2 regions of the Mycolicibacterium aubagnense genome follow, and region 1 is predicted to be linked to the other one. Evidence: riboswitches for the same ligand, from Rfam matches in the RefSeq annotation. Region 1 holds a riboswitch; the other holds the start of a gene.
What was found. Region 1 has a riboswitch for cobalamin ahead of G6N59_RS13795 (CbtB domain-containing protein). Riboswitches for the same ligand answer to the same signal wherever they lie in the genome.

Region 1 (6,394 bases):
GTTCCCGATTGTTCGCCGCCAGGCCGACTGAACGGTGTAGTAACCCGGAACTTGTTGAAGGAATTCCAGACCTATGCCAGCATTGTTCTGGCAGAATCGATTCTGCGGTTTTATCGAGGCAGAAGGGTTAGTGTGGGCCGATGGCAAAGAAAGTGACTGTCACGCTCGTCGATGATTTCGACGGTGAAGGTGCGGCGGATGAGACGGTCGAATTTGCGCTCGACGGGGTGAACTACGAGATCGACCTCACCACCAAGAACGCCGCCAAGCTTCGGAATGATTTGAAGAAATGGGTGGAGGCCGGCCGTCGCGTCGGTGGCCGCCGTCGTGGCCGCGCCAGCGCCGGTGCTTCGGGTCGTGGTCGGGCCTCGATCGACCGTGAGCAGAGTGCCGCCATCCGGGAATGGGCTCGTCGCAACGGCCACAATGTCTCCAGCCGCGGTCGTATTCCGGCCGAGATCATCGACGCGTTCCACGCCGCGACGTAGGTCTCCGGGCAACGCAATTCAGTGTTGCCCCCGGATCTTCTGTTCGCTTTCGGCGTAGCGTCGGCGAGCCGATCCGGGAAACGTTTCATATCCGCTGCGCGTTGGCCTTTTCGCAGCGCTGATCGGCCTTGCGAGTAGGGGATACCGCAGGGCACGCAGGCTCGCCGCCCATTAGAGTGGACGGTAGGCGCACAGCGTCGCGACACGCGAAGTGACGCGGCAGGAGCTGCGGCTACGAGGGAGAGCAGGTAACCACCGATGTTTGAGAGATTCACCGACCGGGCCCGTCGGGTCGTCGTCCTGGCGCAAGAAGAAGCCCGGATGCTCAACCACAATTACATCGGCACCGAGCACATCCTGCTTGGCCTCATTCATGAGGGCGAGGGCGTAGCCGCCAAGTCGCTGGAATCGCTGGGCATCTCGCTCGAGGGTGTGCGGAGCCAGGTCGAAGAGATCATCGGCCAGGGGCAGCAGGCCCCGTCCGGCCACATTCCGTTCACGCCGCGTGCCAAGAAGGTGCTGGAGCTGTCTCTGCGCGAGGCGCTGCAGCTCGGCCACAACTACATCGGCACCGAGCACATTCTGCTCGGCCTGATCCGTGAGGGTGAGGGCGTCGCCGCGCAGGTGCTCGTGAAGCTGGGTGCCGAGCTGACCCGCGTGCGTCAGCAGGTCATCCAGCTGCTGTCGGGCTACCAGGGCAAGGAGACCGCCGAAGCCGGTACCGGTGGCCGCGGTGGCGAGACGGGCAACCCGTCGACGTCGCTCGTGCTCGACCAGTTCGGCCGTAACCTGACCGCCGCCGCCGCCGAGGGCAAGCTCGACCCGGTCATCGGCCGGGAGAAGGAAATCGAGCGGGTCATGCAGGTGCTGAGCCGCCGCACCAAGAACAACCCGGTGCTGATCGGTGAGCCCGGCGTCGGTAAGACCGCCGTCGTCGAGGGCCTGGCCCAGGCCATCGTGCACGGCGAGGTCCCCGAGACGCTCAAGGACAAGCAGCTCTACACGCTCGACCTGGGTTCGCTGGTCGCCGGCAGCCGCTACCGCGGTGACTTCGAAGAGCGCCTGAAGAAGGTGCTCAAGGAGATCAACACCCGCGGCGACATCATCCTGTTCATCGACGAGCTGCACACGCTCGTCGGTGCGGGTGCCGCCGAGGGCGCCATCGACGCGGCGAGCATCCTGAAGCCGAAGCTGGCCCGTGGCGAGCTGCAGACCATCGGTGCGACCACCCTCGACGAGTACCGCAAGTACATCGAGAAGGACGCCGCGCTGGAGCGCCGGTTCCAGCCGGTGCAGGTGGGCGAGCCGACAGTCGAGCACACCATCGAGATCCTCAAGGGTCTGCGCGACCGGTACGAGGCGCACCACCGCGTGTCCATCACCGACGGTGCGCTGGTCGCTGCCGCGACGCTGGCCGACCGGTACATCAACGACCGGTTCCTGCCGGACAAGGCCATCGACCTGATCGACGAGGCCGGCGCCCGCATGCGTATCCGCCGGATGACCGCTCCGCCAGACCTGCGCGAGTTCGACGAGAAGATCGCCGACGCCCGCCGGGAGAAGGAATCGGCCATCGACGCGCAGGACTTCGAGAAGGCAGCCCGGCTGCGCGACTCGGAGAAGACGCTGGTCGCCCAGCGCGCCGAGCGCGAGAAGCAGTGGCGTTCGGGCGATCTCGACGTGGTCGCCGAGGTCGACGACGAGCAGATCGCCGAGGTTCTGGGCAACTGGACCGGCATCCCGGTGTTCAAGCTGACCGAGGCCGAGACCACGCGTCTGCTGCGCATGGAAGACGAACTGCACAAGCGGATCATCGGGCAGGTCGACGCCGTCAAGGCAGTCTCGAAGGCCATCCGGCGTACCCGCGCCGGCCTGAAAGACCCGAAGCGTCCGTCGGGCTCGTTCATCTTCGCCGGCCCGTCCGGCGTCGGTAAGACCGAACTGTCCAAGGCGTTGGCGGAATTCCTGTTCGGCGACGACGACGCGCTCATCCAGATCGACATGGGCGAGTTCCACGACCGCTTCACCGCGTCGCGGCTGTTCGGTGCCCCTCCGGGCTACGTCGGCTACGAAGAGGGCGGCCAGCTCACCGAGAAGGTGCGCCGCAAGCCGTTCAGCGTGGTGCTGTTCGACGAGATCGAGAAGGCCCACCAGGAGATCTACAACAGCCTCCTGCAGGTCCTCGAAGATGGCCGCCTGACCGACGGTCAGGGTCGCACCGTCGACTTCAAGAACACCGTGCTGATCTTCACCTCGAACCTCGGCACCAGCGACATCAGCAAGGCGGTTGGTCTCGGCTTCACCCAGGGTGGCGGCGAGAACAACTACGAGCGGATGAAGCTCAAGGTGCACGACGAGCTGAAGAAGCACTTCCGCCCGGAGTTCCTGAACCGTATCGACGACATCATCGTGTTCCACCAGCTGACGCAGGACGAGATCGTCCAGATGGTGGAACTGATGATCGGTCGGGTCGGCAAGCAGCTCAAGGCCAAGGACATGGCCATGGAGCTGACGCCGAAGGCCAAGGCGCTGTTGGCCCGTCGTGGTTTCGATCCGGTGCTGGGGGCGCGGCCGCTGCGTCGCACCATCCAGCGTGAGATCGAGGATCAGCTGTCGGAGAAGATCCTCTTCGAAGAGGTCGGCCCGGGTCAGTTGGTCACCGTCGACGTCGACAACTGGGACGGCGAGAGCAACAACACCGAGGATGCGGTGTTCACCTTCGCCGGCCGTCGCAAGGAATCGGCCGACTTGGCCGAGGCCGCGGCGACTACTGCTGCCGAATAACGGATCGCGAAAAATACCCTCCCCGAACATCGGGGAGGGTATTTTTCGGTGGGGTGTATGTTGATCCCGGTATGGCGGTGCATGGAAGTCGGTGAGAATCCGGCACGGTTGCGCCACTGTGAACCCCCCCGGGGGTGAGTCAGATCTTTCGCCGTCGTACAGAACCGAACACGTAGGGGCGCATGACCCCATAGGAGGTTTGACCATGACGAGCATTTCGGTTTCTTCCAAGCCGGGTATATCCGCCGAATCCCACCGGGCACTGTCGGCCACGCGGGTGGCGGTGCTGCTCGGGATCACCATCTTCTTGGCGGTGCTGGCGTACTACCTCGTCGGTGTCGACGAGGGCATGATGTCGATGTTCGGCAAGACCGTCGTGGTCCACGAGTGGGTGCATGACTCGCGGCACTTCCTCGGCTTCCCCTGCCACTGATCCAGGGGACTTTTGTGGAAATCCGCGTCATCGGGCGCGGAGCCCTCGCCGGCCTGTTCGCCGGCATCTTGGGGTTCCTGTTCGCCTGGATTTTTGCCGAACCCATCATCGACAAGGCCATCGACTACGAGTCCGGCCGCATGAATGTGCTGTCGACTGTCCACGCGGCCATGGGGCACCCCGTCGAGCCGGACGGGCCGGAGTTGTTCAGCCGATCCATTCAGTCGGGTATCGGCGCGGCCACCGGAATCATCGCTTTCTCGGTCGCGATGGGTGCCTTGGTCGCCGTCGCGTATCTGGTGCTGCACGGCCGGTTCGAGGTCCGGCCGAAGGTGCTGGGCTGGAGCGTCGCAGGTTTCGGCTTTCTCGGCGTATACCTGCTGCCGTTCGTGAAATATCCGTCGAACCCGCCGGCAGTCGGCCACGAGTTCACCATGGAGGCCCGCGGCTTCCTGTACCTGGGCATGGTGTGGGGGTCGTTGACCCTACTGGGGCTCGCGGTGTTCACGGCGCGCAAGCTGTCCCGCAAGGTCGGCTGGGCGCGTTCGGTCGCGATCGCGGTGGTCGGGTTCTTCGTGGTGTACGGCGGGCTGTTGGCGGCGCTGCCGTCGCTGGGTGAGCTGTCGGCCAACATCGAGCACTCCGGCGAGTTCGGCTTCGCGCGCGCCGCAACCGAGACGCCGCAGCCGATCACCAACACGTTCCCCACTCCGGTGACGGTCGACGGCAAGGTCTACGCCCCCGGCCAGCTCGTCTACCCGGGCTTCGACGCCGACCTGTTGTGGAAGTTCCGGTGGTACTCGTTGATCGACCAGGCGTTGATCTGGACGGTCATCGGGCTGGTGTTCGGTGGGCTCGTCGAGCGTTACCTCGGGGGCGGCAGGAAGGCCGCGACGGCACGGGACGTCGCACCCGCCGTCTGACGATTCGGGTCGTTGCGCACTACAGTTCGACGCGTACCGACGGAGAAAGGCTGCAACATGCTGGTTGTCACGACGAATGACTTGCCCGGCTGGGAGATTCAGCGCGTCTGCGGTGAGGTGTTCGGCCTGACCGTGCGCTCCCGGAACGCCTTCGCGCAGATGGGCGCCGGCTTCAAGGCGATGTTCGGCGGGGAGCTGCAGGGCATGACCAAGAACCTGGCAGAGAGCCGCAACGAGGCCATGGGCCGGCTCATCCAGGAATGTCAGGCCCGCGGCGGCAACGCCATCATCGCGATGCGGTTCGACACCACCGAGATCGGCGATGTGTGGACCGAGATCTGCGCGTATGGCACTGCGGTGCAGGCGGTCCCGGTCACCGACGCCGCCCGCTACACCGCGCAGCAACTGGGGTACGGCGGCTGAGCCGACTTTTTGCTCGGGTGCTAGCGGGTCAGATAGGCGTACTCGTCTGCCGGCGCGGCGACCCGATCGAGGGCAGCCACCGCCAGCGTCGGAATACCGTGGTCGGTCGAATCGCCGGTGGTGGTCACCACGCCCCGCACCCGCAACCAGCTCTCGTCGGGCAACGTATCTGCCTGTTTCGCAAGCGCCCCGGTCAGATGGAGCCGGGACAGGCGGGCATCGGCAGCACAACAGGTGATGGTTCCCCGGGCCAAATCCGAGACGTCGTGGTCCCGAAAAATGAAGCCGACGACGGTGATCGTGCGGTTGACCAGCGAACCGGTGCTGTCATAGTCGGCCCGTGCCACGACGTCCGGCAATGACATCTCAGGTGTCACGCCCGACGGCAACGGCGGATAGGCCCGCCGCAGCACATCATTCGACACGACAACGGAAGTCGGCGCTGCCGCACGCGCCGACAGTGCGGGCGGCACCACGAAAGCCAGTACCACGACCGGAAGTACCAGCATCCAGACCACGGTGGACTGGTGGCCGTGTTCGTGGTGATGGTGTTCGTGGTCGTCGATGCCGACGGCCACACGAGACATCCGCCAGTCCCGGGCGATCGCGACAAGGGCGAGCCCCACCAGCAGCACCGCCGACACCGCCAACCATGGATATAGCGACGGTTTGACATACCGGGTGAAGCTGCCGGTGAACGTCACCGTCGCCATGCTGATCCCCACCAGCAGCAACACCGTGTTCTCGACTTCGCGGTTCACCGCACGCCTCCGATCAGTGCTCCACCGACAACACTGGCGCTGGCCACTGCCACGAGAAAGGCCAACGGCGCGAACCGAATTGCGAAACTCCGCCCGAACATGCCCACGTGCATGGCGATCAGCTTGACATCGACGACCGGGCCGACGACCAGAAATACGAGCCTGGGCAACAGCGGCACCATGCTGAGGCTGGAGGCGACGAAAAGCGTCCGCCTCCGAACACAATGCCAGCACAACGGCGAGCAGGGCCATCGTGACGATGCCCAGCGCCAGGTGACCGGCCAGACCCTCGAAAACCCATGGCGGCACCACGACGTGCAGCACCGCGGCAGCGGTGGCGCCGACGGTCAGATACCCAGCGGCGTGCAGGAAATCGTGGCGGGCCGCCTCGGTGAAGGCGACCCAGCGTGATTCCCCGGCCGCTGCGTGCTCATGGAACAACCCGCGCGTGACCCATTCTGGGCGGCCGAGACGTATCCACAGCGCGCCCATTGTCAGTGCGGTCAGCAGCGACGCCGCACCCCGGGCCACCACCATCATCGGTTGTCCGGGAAAGGCCACCGCTGTTGCCACCAGCACCAC
Region 2 (6,394 bases), 930 kb from region 1:
TGGCCGCCCGGTGGCGAACAGGCGCTGTACGGAGTCCAGGGCGCGGATGGTTGCGGGCGGGGTCAGTGGAATCGAGTCGCGCACACCCCAGGCGCCGTGCTCCAGTACCTGCAGCGGCTCGTCGTGCGTGTTGCCCCAGACCTGATTGGCGAACGGCGCGCCCGGTGCGACCAGCACCCGGCCCGGTGTCTCGGCGTTGTGTGCGTCGAGCCAGTCCGCGGTCTGGTGCCAGTACTGCGGAATGGCGCGATAGGCGCCCGGCGCGGCCAGGCGGCCCGTCCACGCCAGCGATGTCCCCGCGGCCAGCGCGGTCAGCAGCACCACTGCCACGGCCATCCTCTTGTCCCGCTCGAGGTGGGCGAACGCGTTGATCCATTCCCGGCACGGTGCCGTGCCCGGCAGCGGAATCCGGCCCAGCACGTGGGCCAGGCCCAGCGCCAGCGGCAGCCGCAACACGGGCTCGAGCTTGTGCACGTTGCGCAGCGGGGTGCCGGCGGCGTCGAGGAAGGTCTGCACCTGGTGCGCGATGGGGGAGCCCAGGCCACCCGAGTACGCGACCGCCAGGAGCAGGAGGCCGAGTAGCAGCATCGAGATCAGCCGGCCGCGGGCCGGCATGCTGCGCATCGCCAGACCGGCCATGCCGCCCGCCGCCACCAGGGTCGTGGCGAGCACCGCCACCGAACCGGTGACCAGTGACGAACCTGCCGTCGCGTTGGTCGCGACGAACGCCGTCCAGCCGTAGGTGCCGCGCAGCACCTCGGTCAGCGACAGCCATTGGGTCGTGACCCCCGACGATTCGATGAAGTCCAGGAACGGCGGGCTGATCCGGCCGAGCAGCACCAGCGCCACCGCCCACCACACGATGGCGAGCAGCGTGCAGCCGAACCACCATGCCGTGAAGCGCCACCACCGCCGGTTGGGCCGGTGCCCGGCCCACCAGACGATCGCGGCGAGGCAGCCCGTCAACGTGGCGACGGCGTTGACGGCGCCCATCAGCGCGACGGCGGCGGCCGAGCGCGCGGCCAGCTGCCGAATTCTCGGGTCCCCGCGCAGCGCCAGGATCACCGGCAACAGCACCCACGGCGCCAGCATCATGGGCAGCGTCTCGGACGAGATCGCGCCCAGCGTCGTCAGCGCGCGTGGCGACAGGGCGAATGCCACCGCGGCGAGGACGCGGGACGAGCGGCTGCCGATGCCGAGCGCTTCGGCGACGCGCACCACGCCCCAGAACCCGACGACCAGCAGCAAGGCCCACCACAGTCGTTGGGTCACCCAGCCGGGCAGGCCGATGGCGTCACCGAGGAGGAAGAACGCGCCGTGCGGGAAGAGGTAGCCGTAGGCCTGGTTCTGCGACTGCCCGAAGGGGAGGTCGCTGCTCCACAGGTTGGCCGCCCGCGCGAGGAAGCGCGCGGGGTTGGCGGTGAGATCGAGTTTGGTGTCGGGCGAGACCCGGCCCGGTGACTGGGCGAACGTCAGGACCAGTGCGGCCGCGCTGACGACCCATAGGCAGCGCCGGGAGAGCGGCGCCGCGGGATCAGCTGCGGTTGCCGTATTCGACCCGGTTGAGCACCGATGACGCTGGATCGCCCGATTGCAGCGTCGGCTTGGTGTTCTGCTCCAGCATCAGCGTGGTGCCGAAGACCGCTGCGGCGCCGAGCAAGAGACCGACCACGATGCTGGCTCCGGCGGGCACGAGGAAGCGGTCCATGGCGCCCAAACTAGCATGACGACCTGCCTGCTTCCGTGTTCGCCAGCCTACTCACACGTGATCGCGGGACCGAGGCGCCCTCGTCCCGCGACTAGGCTCGGTGCCCATGTCCCTGCACCGAACCCTCGGCGTACTGGCACTGGTGTCCGGATTGGTGGCGGGTTGCTCCTCGTCGTCCGACCATCCTGCTGCGTCCAGCACGTCCAGCCCGGCCAAGAGCACGGCCTCCTCCAGCAAGCCCATGGACGCCCCCGCGCCGACCGCCCCGCCGTGCGATCCGCACGCCCTGCTCAGCACCCTCACGCTGCGGCAGAAGCTGGCCCAGTTGCTCATGGTGGGCGTCAAGGATGCCGCCGATGCCCGTGCCGCGGTGACTCAGCAGCAGGTCGGCGGCATCTTCATCGGGAGCTGGACGGACCTGTCCATGCTGTCCGACGGCACCATCGGTGCGCTGCAGGCCGCGTCAGGTGCGCTGCCGCTGGCGGTCAGCATCGACGAAGAAGGCGGCCGGGTGTCCCGGCTGAAGAAGCTGATCGGGCCGCAGGAGTCGGCGCGCGTCCTCGCGACGACCAAGACCCCGGCCGAGGTCCAGGCCATCGCCAAGGACCGCGGGCAGCAGATGAAGGACAAGTTCGGCATCACCGTCGACTTCGCGCCCGACGCCGACGTCACCGAAGAAGCTGATGACGAGGTGATCGGAGACCGCTCCTTCGGCTCGGACCCGCAGAAGGTGACCGAGTACGCCGGCGCCTACGCCGCGGGCCTGCGCGAGGCGGGGCTGGTTCCGGTGCTCAAGCACTTCCCCGGTCACGGCCACGGCTCGGGCGACTCGCACACCGGGGGCGTGAAGACGCCGCCGCTGGAGGCGCTGAAGGACAACGACCTGGTGCCGTACCGGACGTTGACGACGCAGCAGCCCGTCGCCGTGATGGTCGGGCACCTGCAGGTGCCCGGCCTGACCCTCGGCGACGACCCGGCCAGCCTCAGCAAGCCGGCCTACGACCTGCTGCGCAGCGGCCAGTACGGCGGCCCGCCGTTCGACGGCGTCGTGTTCACCGACGATCTGACCGGCATGGCTGCCATCAGTCAGCACTTCGGCGTCGCTGACGCGGCGTTGAAGGCGCTCCAAGCCGGCGCGGACGTCGCGCTGTGGATCACCACCGACGGCATCCCGGACGTGCTGGACAAGCTCGAGGCGGCCGCGCAGGCCGGGCAGCTGGACCAGGCGCAGATCGACAAGTCGGTGCTGCGGGTGGCGGCCATGAAAGGGCCGGGCGCGAAATGCGTGAAGTGAGCCTTGTTTTGAATACCCTGATCTGATGGCAGGTGGAACCAAGCGGCTGCCGCGGGCCGTCCGCGAACAGCAGATGCTCGACGCCGCCGTGCAGATGTTCTCGGTGAACGGCTATCACGAGACCTCGATGGACGCGATCGCCGCGCAGGCCGAGATTTCCAAGCCGATGCTGTACCTCTATTACGGCTCGAAGGAAGAGCTGTTCGCCGCGTGCCTGGATCGGGAGCTGACCCGCTTCGTCGACACCGTCCGGGCGGACATCAACTTCGCCCAGAGTCCGCGCGACCTGCTGCGTAACGCGGTGCTGTCGTTCATGACGTACATCGACCGCAACCGGGCGTCCTGGATCGTGCTGTACACCCAGGCCACCAGCTCGCAGGCGTTCGCCCACACGGTGCGCGAGGGCCGTGAGAAGATCATCGACCTGGTTGCCCGGCTGCTGAGTACCGGTACGCGAAACCCGGAGCCGGACAGCGACTTCGAGATGATGGCCGTGGCCCTGGTGGGCGCGGGTGAGGCCATCGCGTCGCGGGTGAGTGCCGGTGACACTGATGTCAACGATGCCACCGAGCTGATGATCAACCTGTTCTGGCGCGGCCTGAAGGGCAAGCGCGCCGAGTCCTGATCCGCGCGCCGAGCGTGAGCTTGTGTTCGAAAAATCTGCCGAACTTCGACCATGAGCTCAGTTTCGAGACGGCTGGTATGGTCCGCTTGAGCCAGTCGAACCCAACGCGGTTGGGTCAGGGAATCCGGTGCGAACCCGGAACTGACGCGCAGCGGTGAGGGGGACAGGCGGAGCAACGGCCACTGGCCCCATGTGGGCTGGGAAGGCGCTCCGGCTGGATGATCCCGAGTCCGAAGACCTGCCGGCTCGGGCTCTCGCGGCCTGGCGGTGCGAGGACCCCCCACGGATGGACTCCGCGACCCGAGTCCCGGATCGGAAGGCGCCGCCGTGTCTCGACGTACCATTGTCCTTGTCTCACTGATTGTTTCGCTGGTCTGCTCATGTGGCGGACCGCGCGCGACCGGAACTCTCAACGCCGGAACGGCCGGCTATCCCGTCACGTTGCAGAACTGCGGACGCACGGTGACGGTGACAGCGCCACCGCGGCGTGCGGTGTCGATCAATCAGCCGGCCAGCGAACTGCTCCTGGCGCTCGGGCTCAGCGACCGCATGGCCGGTACCGCATCCTGGAGCGACGACGTGCGGCCCGACCTCGCCGACGACAACGCCAAAGTGTCTGTGCTGAGCCGAGAATTTCCATCGTTCGAGCGGGTGCTCAAGGAGAAGCCAGACTTCGTCTACGCGACGTTCGACTGGTCGTTCACCGATCAGGGCGTCGCCCCGCGGGATCGGTTCGAGCGCCTCGGGGTGCCGACGTACCAGTCCTCCAGCGAGTGCGGTGGCCAGGACGCGGCGCAGCAGCGCGCGTTGACCCTCGACGACATGTACGCCGAAATCCGCGACCTTGCCGAGGTTTTCGATGTTCCTGAGCGCGGTGAAAAGTTGGTGTCGACATTGCGGACCCGGATGGCGACCGCGACAAACGGCCTCAAAGCCGACGACGTCTCTGTGATGTGGTGGTACGCCGGTACCAGAACTCCATACATCGCGGGCTGCTGCGGTGCGCCCGGGATCGTCACCGCCGCCGTCGGAGCGCGCAACGCGTTCGCCGACAACCGGCAACTGTGGCCCGAGATTTCCTGGGAGGCCATTCTGCAACGCGATCCCGATGTGCTGGTCCTCGCCGATCTCACCCGGGGCAAGGACGGTGACAGCGTCGCCGCCAAGATCAAGTTCCTCGAAACCGACCCCGCGGCCAGCAAATTGAGGGCTGTGCGGGAGCGGCGGTGGATCGTGCTGCCTGCCAGCGCGATGGACCCGTCGCTGCGCAACGTGGATGCCGTCGAGACCTTCGCATCCGGGCTGCGCGCGTTCGGGCTGGGCGGAAAGTCCTGACGGCGGTGCGCACCACCGGGATGGTGATGCTCGGCCTCGCGGTCCTGGCGCTGTCGATCGCGGCGGCGATGATCATCGGGCCCGCCGACCTCGGGTTCGGCGACGTGTATGCCGTCGTCGCGCAACATGTTTGGGGCCGTCCAGCGGATATCACACCGATCGACGACGGCATCGTGTGGGAGCTGCGGTTGCCACGGGCGCTACTGGCTGCCAGCTGCGGTGCGGGCCTGGGTATCTGCGGGGCGATCCTGCAGTCGCTGATGCGCAACCCATTGGCCGACCCGTTCATGCTGGGCATCTCCTCCGGTGCATCCACGGGAGCGGTGCTGGTGGTGGTGGCGGGTATCGGTGGTGCGCTGACGCTGTCGGGCGGTGCTTTCATCGGTGCGGTGATCGCGTTCGTTCTGGTCCTGGCGCTGGCCGCCGTCTCCGGCGGCGGGCAGGACCGCGTACTGCTGGCCGGAGTCGCTGGTACCCAGCTCTTTTCGGCGGCCACGGCGTTGGTGGTGTTCTCTTCCGCCGACGCTCAACAGACCCGCGGAGTGCTGTTCTGGCTGCTCGGCTCGCTGGCCGGGGCCGGCTGGTCTCAGGTGGCGCTGTGCGGTCTCATCTGCGCGGTCTGCCTGGCGATCTGCTGGCTGCATTCAGATGCCTTGGATGCGTTCGCTTTCGGTCGTGACGCGGCCGCCGCGTTGGGTGTCTCGGTGCGGCGGGTCCGGGCCGTCTTGTTGGCGACCACGGCGCTGCTTACGGCCGTGCTGGTGAGTGCGGCCGGCGCAATCGGTTTCGTCGGACTGGTATTGCCGCACGCGGCTCGGATGATCGTCGGGCCGTCCCACCGCCGGCTGCTGCCGGTCACCGCGATCACCGGCGCCATCTTCCTGGTCTGGGTCGACGCGGCGGCCCGCACGGTATTCGCGCCCCAGGAATTGCCGGTCGGCGTGGTGACGGCGCTCGTCGGTGTGCCGATCTTCATGTGGATTCTGGCTCGCCGCAGGAGGTTTCGGTGACGGCCTCGATCGCGGCGGAATCGGTCAGCTGGTCGGCCGGTGGACGGCTCGTCATCGACGGGGTGTCCCTGACGGTGGCCGACGGTGAGACGCTGGGGTTGCTCGGGCCCAACGGCGCCGGCAAGTCCTCATTGTTGCGCCTGCTCGCCGGACTGCGGCATCCCGACGGTGGGGCGGTCCTGCTCACCGGACGTTCACTGGCCGGCCATCGGCGCCGCGCCGTCGCGCAACGCATCGCGGTGGTCGAGCAGCAGGTCGGCACGGAGTTGGACGTGACCGTCGAGCAGATTGTGCGGTTGGGCCGAATTCCGCACCGCGACATCTGGTCTGGCGATACGGAGGCCGACAACCGCGCCGTCGAGCGTGCCCTCGTGTACACCGAGACTGCCGGCATGCGCGACCGGGACTGGCGGACGCTGTCC

Region 2: another riboswitch for cobalamin. It lies ahead of G6N59_RS18000 (ABC transporter substrate-binding protein); the one in region 1 lies ahead of G6N59_RS13795 (CbtB domain-containing protein).

The regions. Positions count from the first base shown of each region.
Region 1 is NZ_AP022577.1:2,783,625-2,790,018, reverse strand. Features, by position in the region: gene lysS (lysine--tRNA ligase) at 1-31, shown strand, start outside; gene lsr2 (histone-like nucleoid-structuring protein Lsr2) at 141-488, shown strand; gene clpC1 (ATP-dependent protease ATP-binding subunit ClpC) at 747-3,272, shown strand; adenosylcobalamin (AdoCbl) riboswitch at 3,328-3,475, shown strand; gene G6N59_RS13795 (CbtB domain-containing protein) at 3,478-3,705, shown strand; gene G6N59_RS13790 (CbtA family protein) at 3,720-4,628, shown strand; gene G6N59_RS13785 (YbjQ family protein) at 4,686-5,051, shown strand; gene G6N59_RS13780 (TIGR03943 family putative permease subunit) at 5,072-5,788, opposite strand; partial or broken gene G6N59_RS13775 (permease) at 5,809-6,394, opposite strand, start outside.
Region 2 is NZ_AP022577.1:3,715,577-3,721,970, forward strand. Features, by position in the region: gene G6N59_RS17980 (alpha-(1->3)-arabinofuranosyltransferase) at 1-1,482, opposite strand, end outside; gene G6N59_RS17985 (DUF2613 domain-containing protein) at 1,535-1,708, opposite strand; gene G6N59_RS17990 (glycoside hydrolase family 3 N-terminal domain-containing protein) at 1,815-3,002, shown strand; gene G6N59_RS17995 (TetR/AcrR family transcriptional regulator) at 3,028-3,627, shown strand; cobalamin riboswitch at 3,703-3,887, shown strand; gene G6N59_RS18000 (ABC transporter substrate-binding protein) at 3,955-4,962, shown strand; gene G6N59_RS18005 (FecCD family ABC transporter permease) at 4,983-5,972, shown strand; gene G6N59_RS18010 (ABC transporter ATP-binding protein) at 5,969-6,394, shown strand, end outside.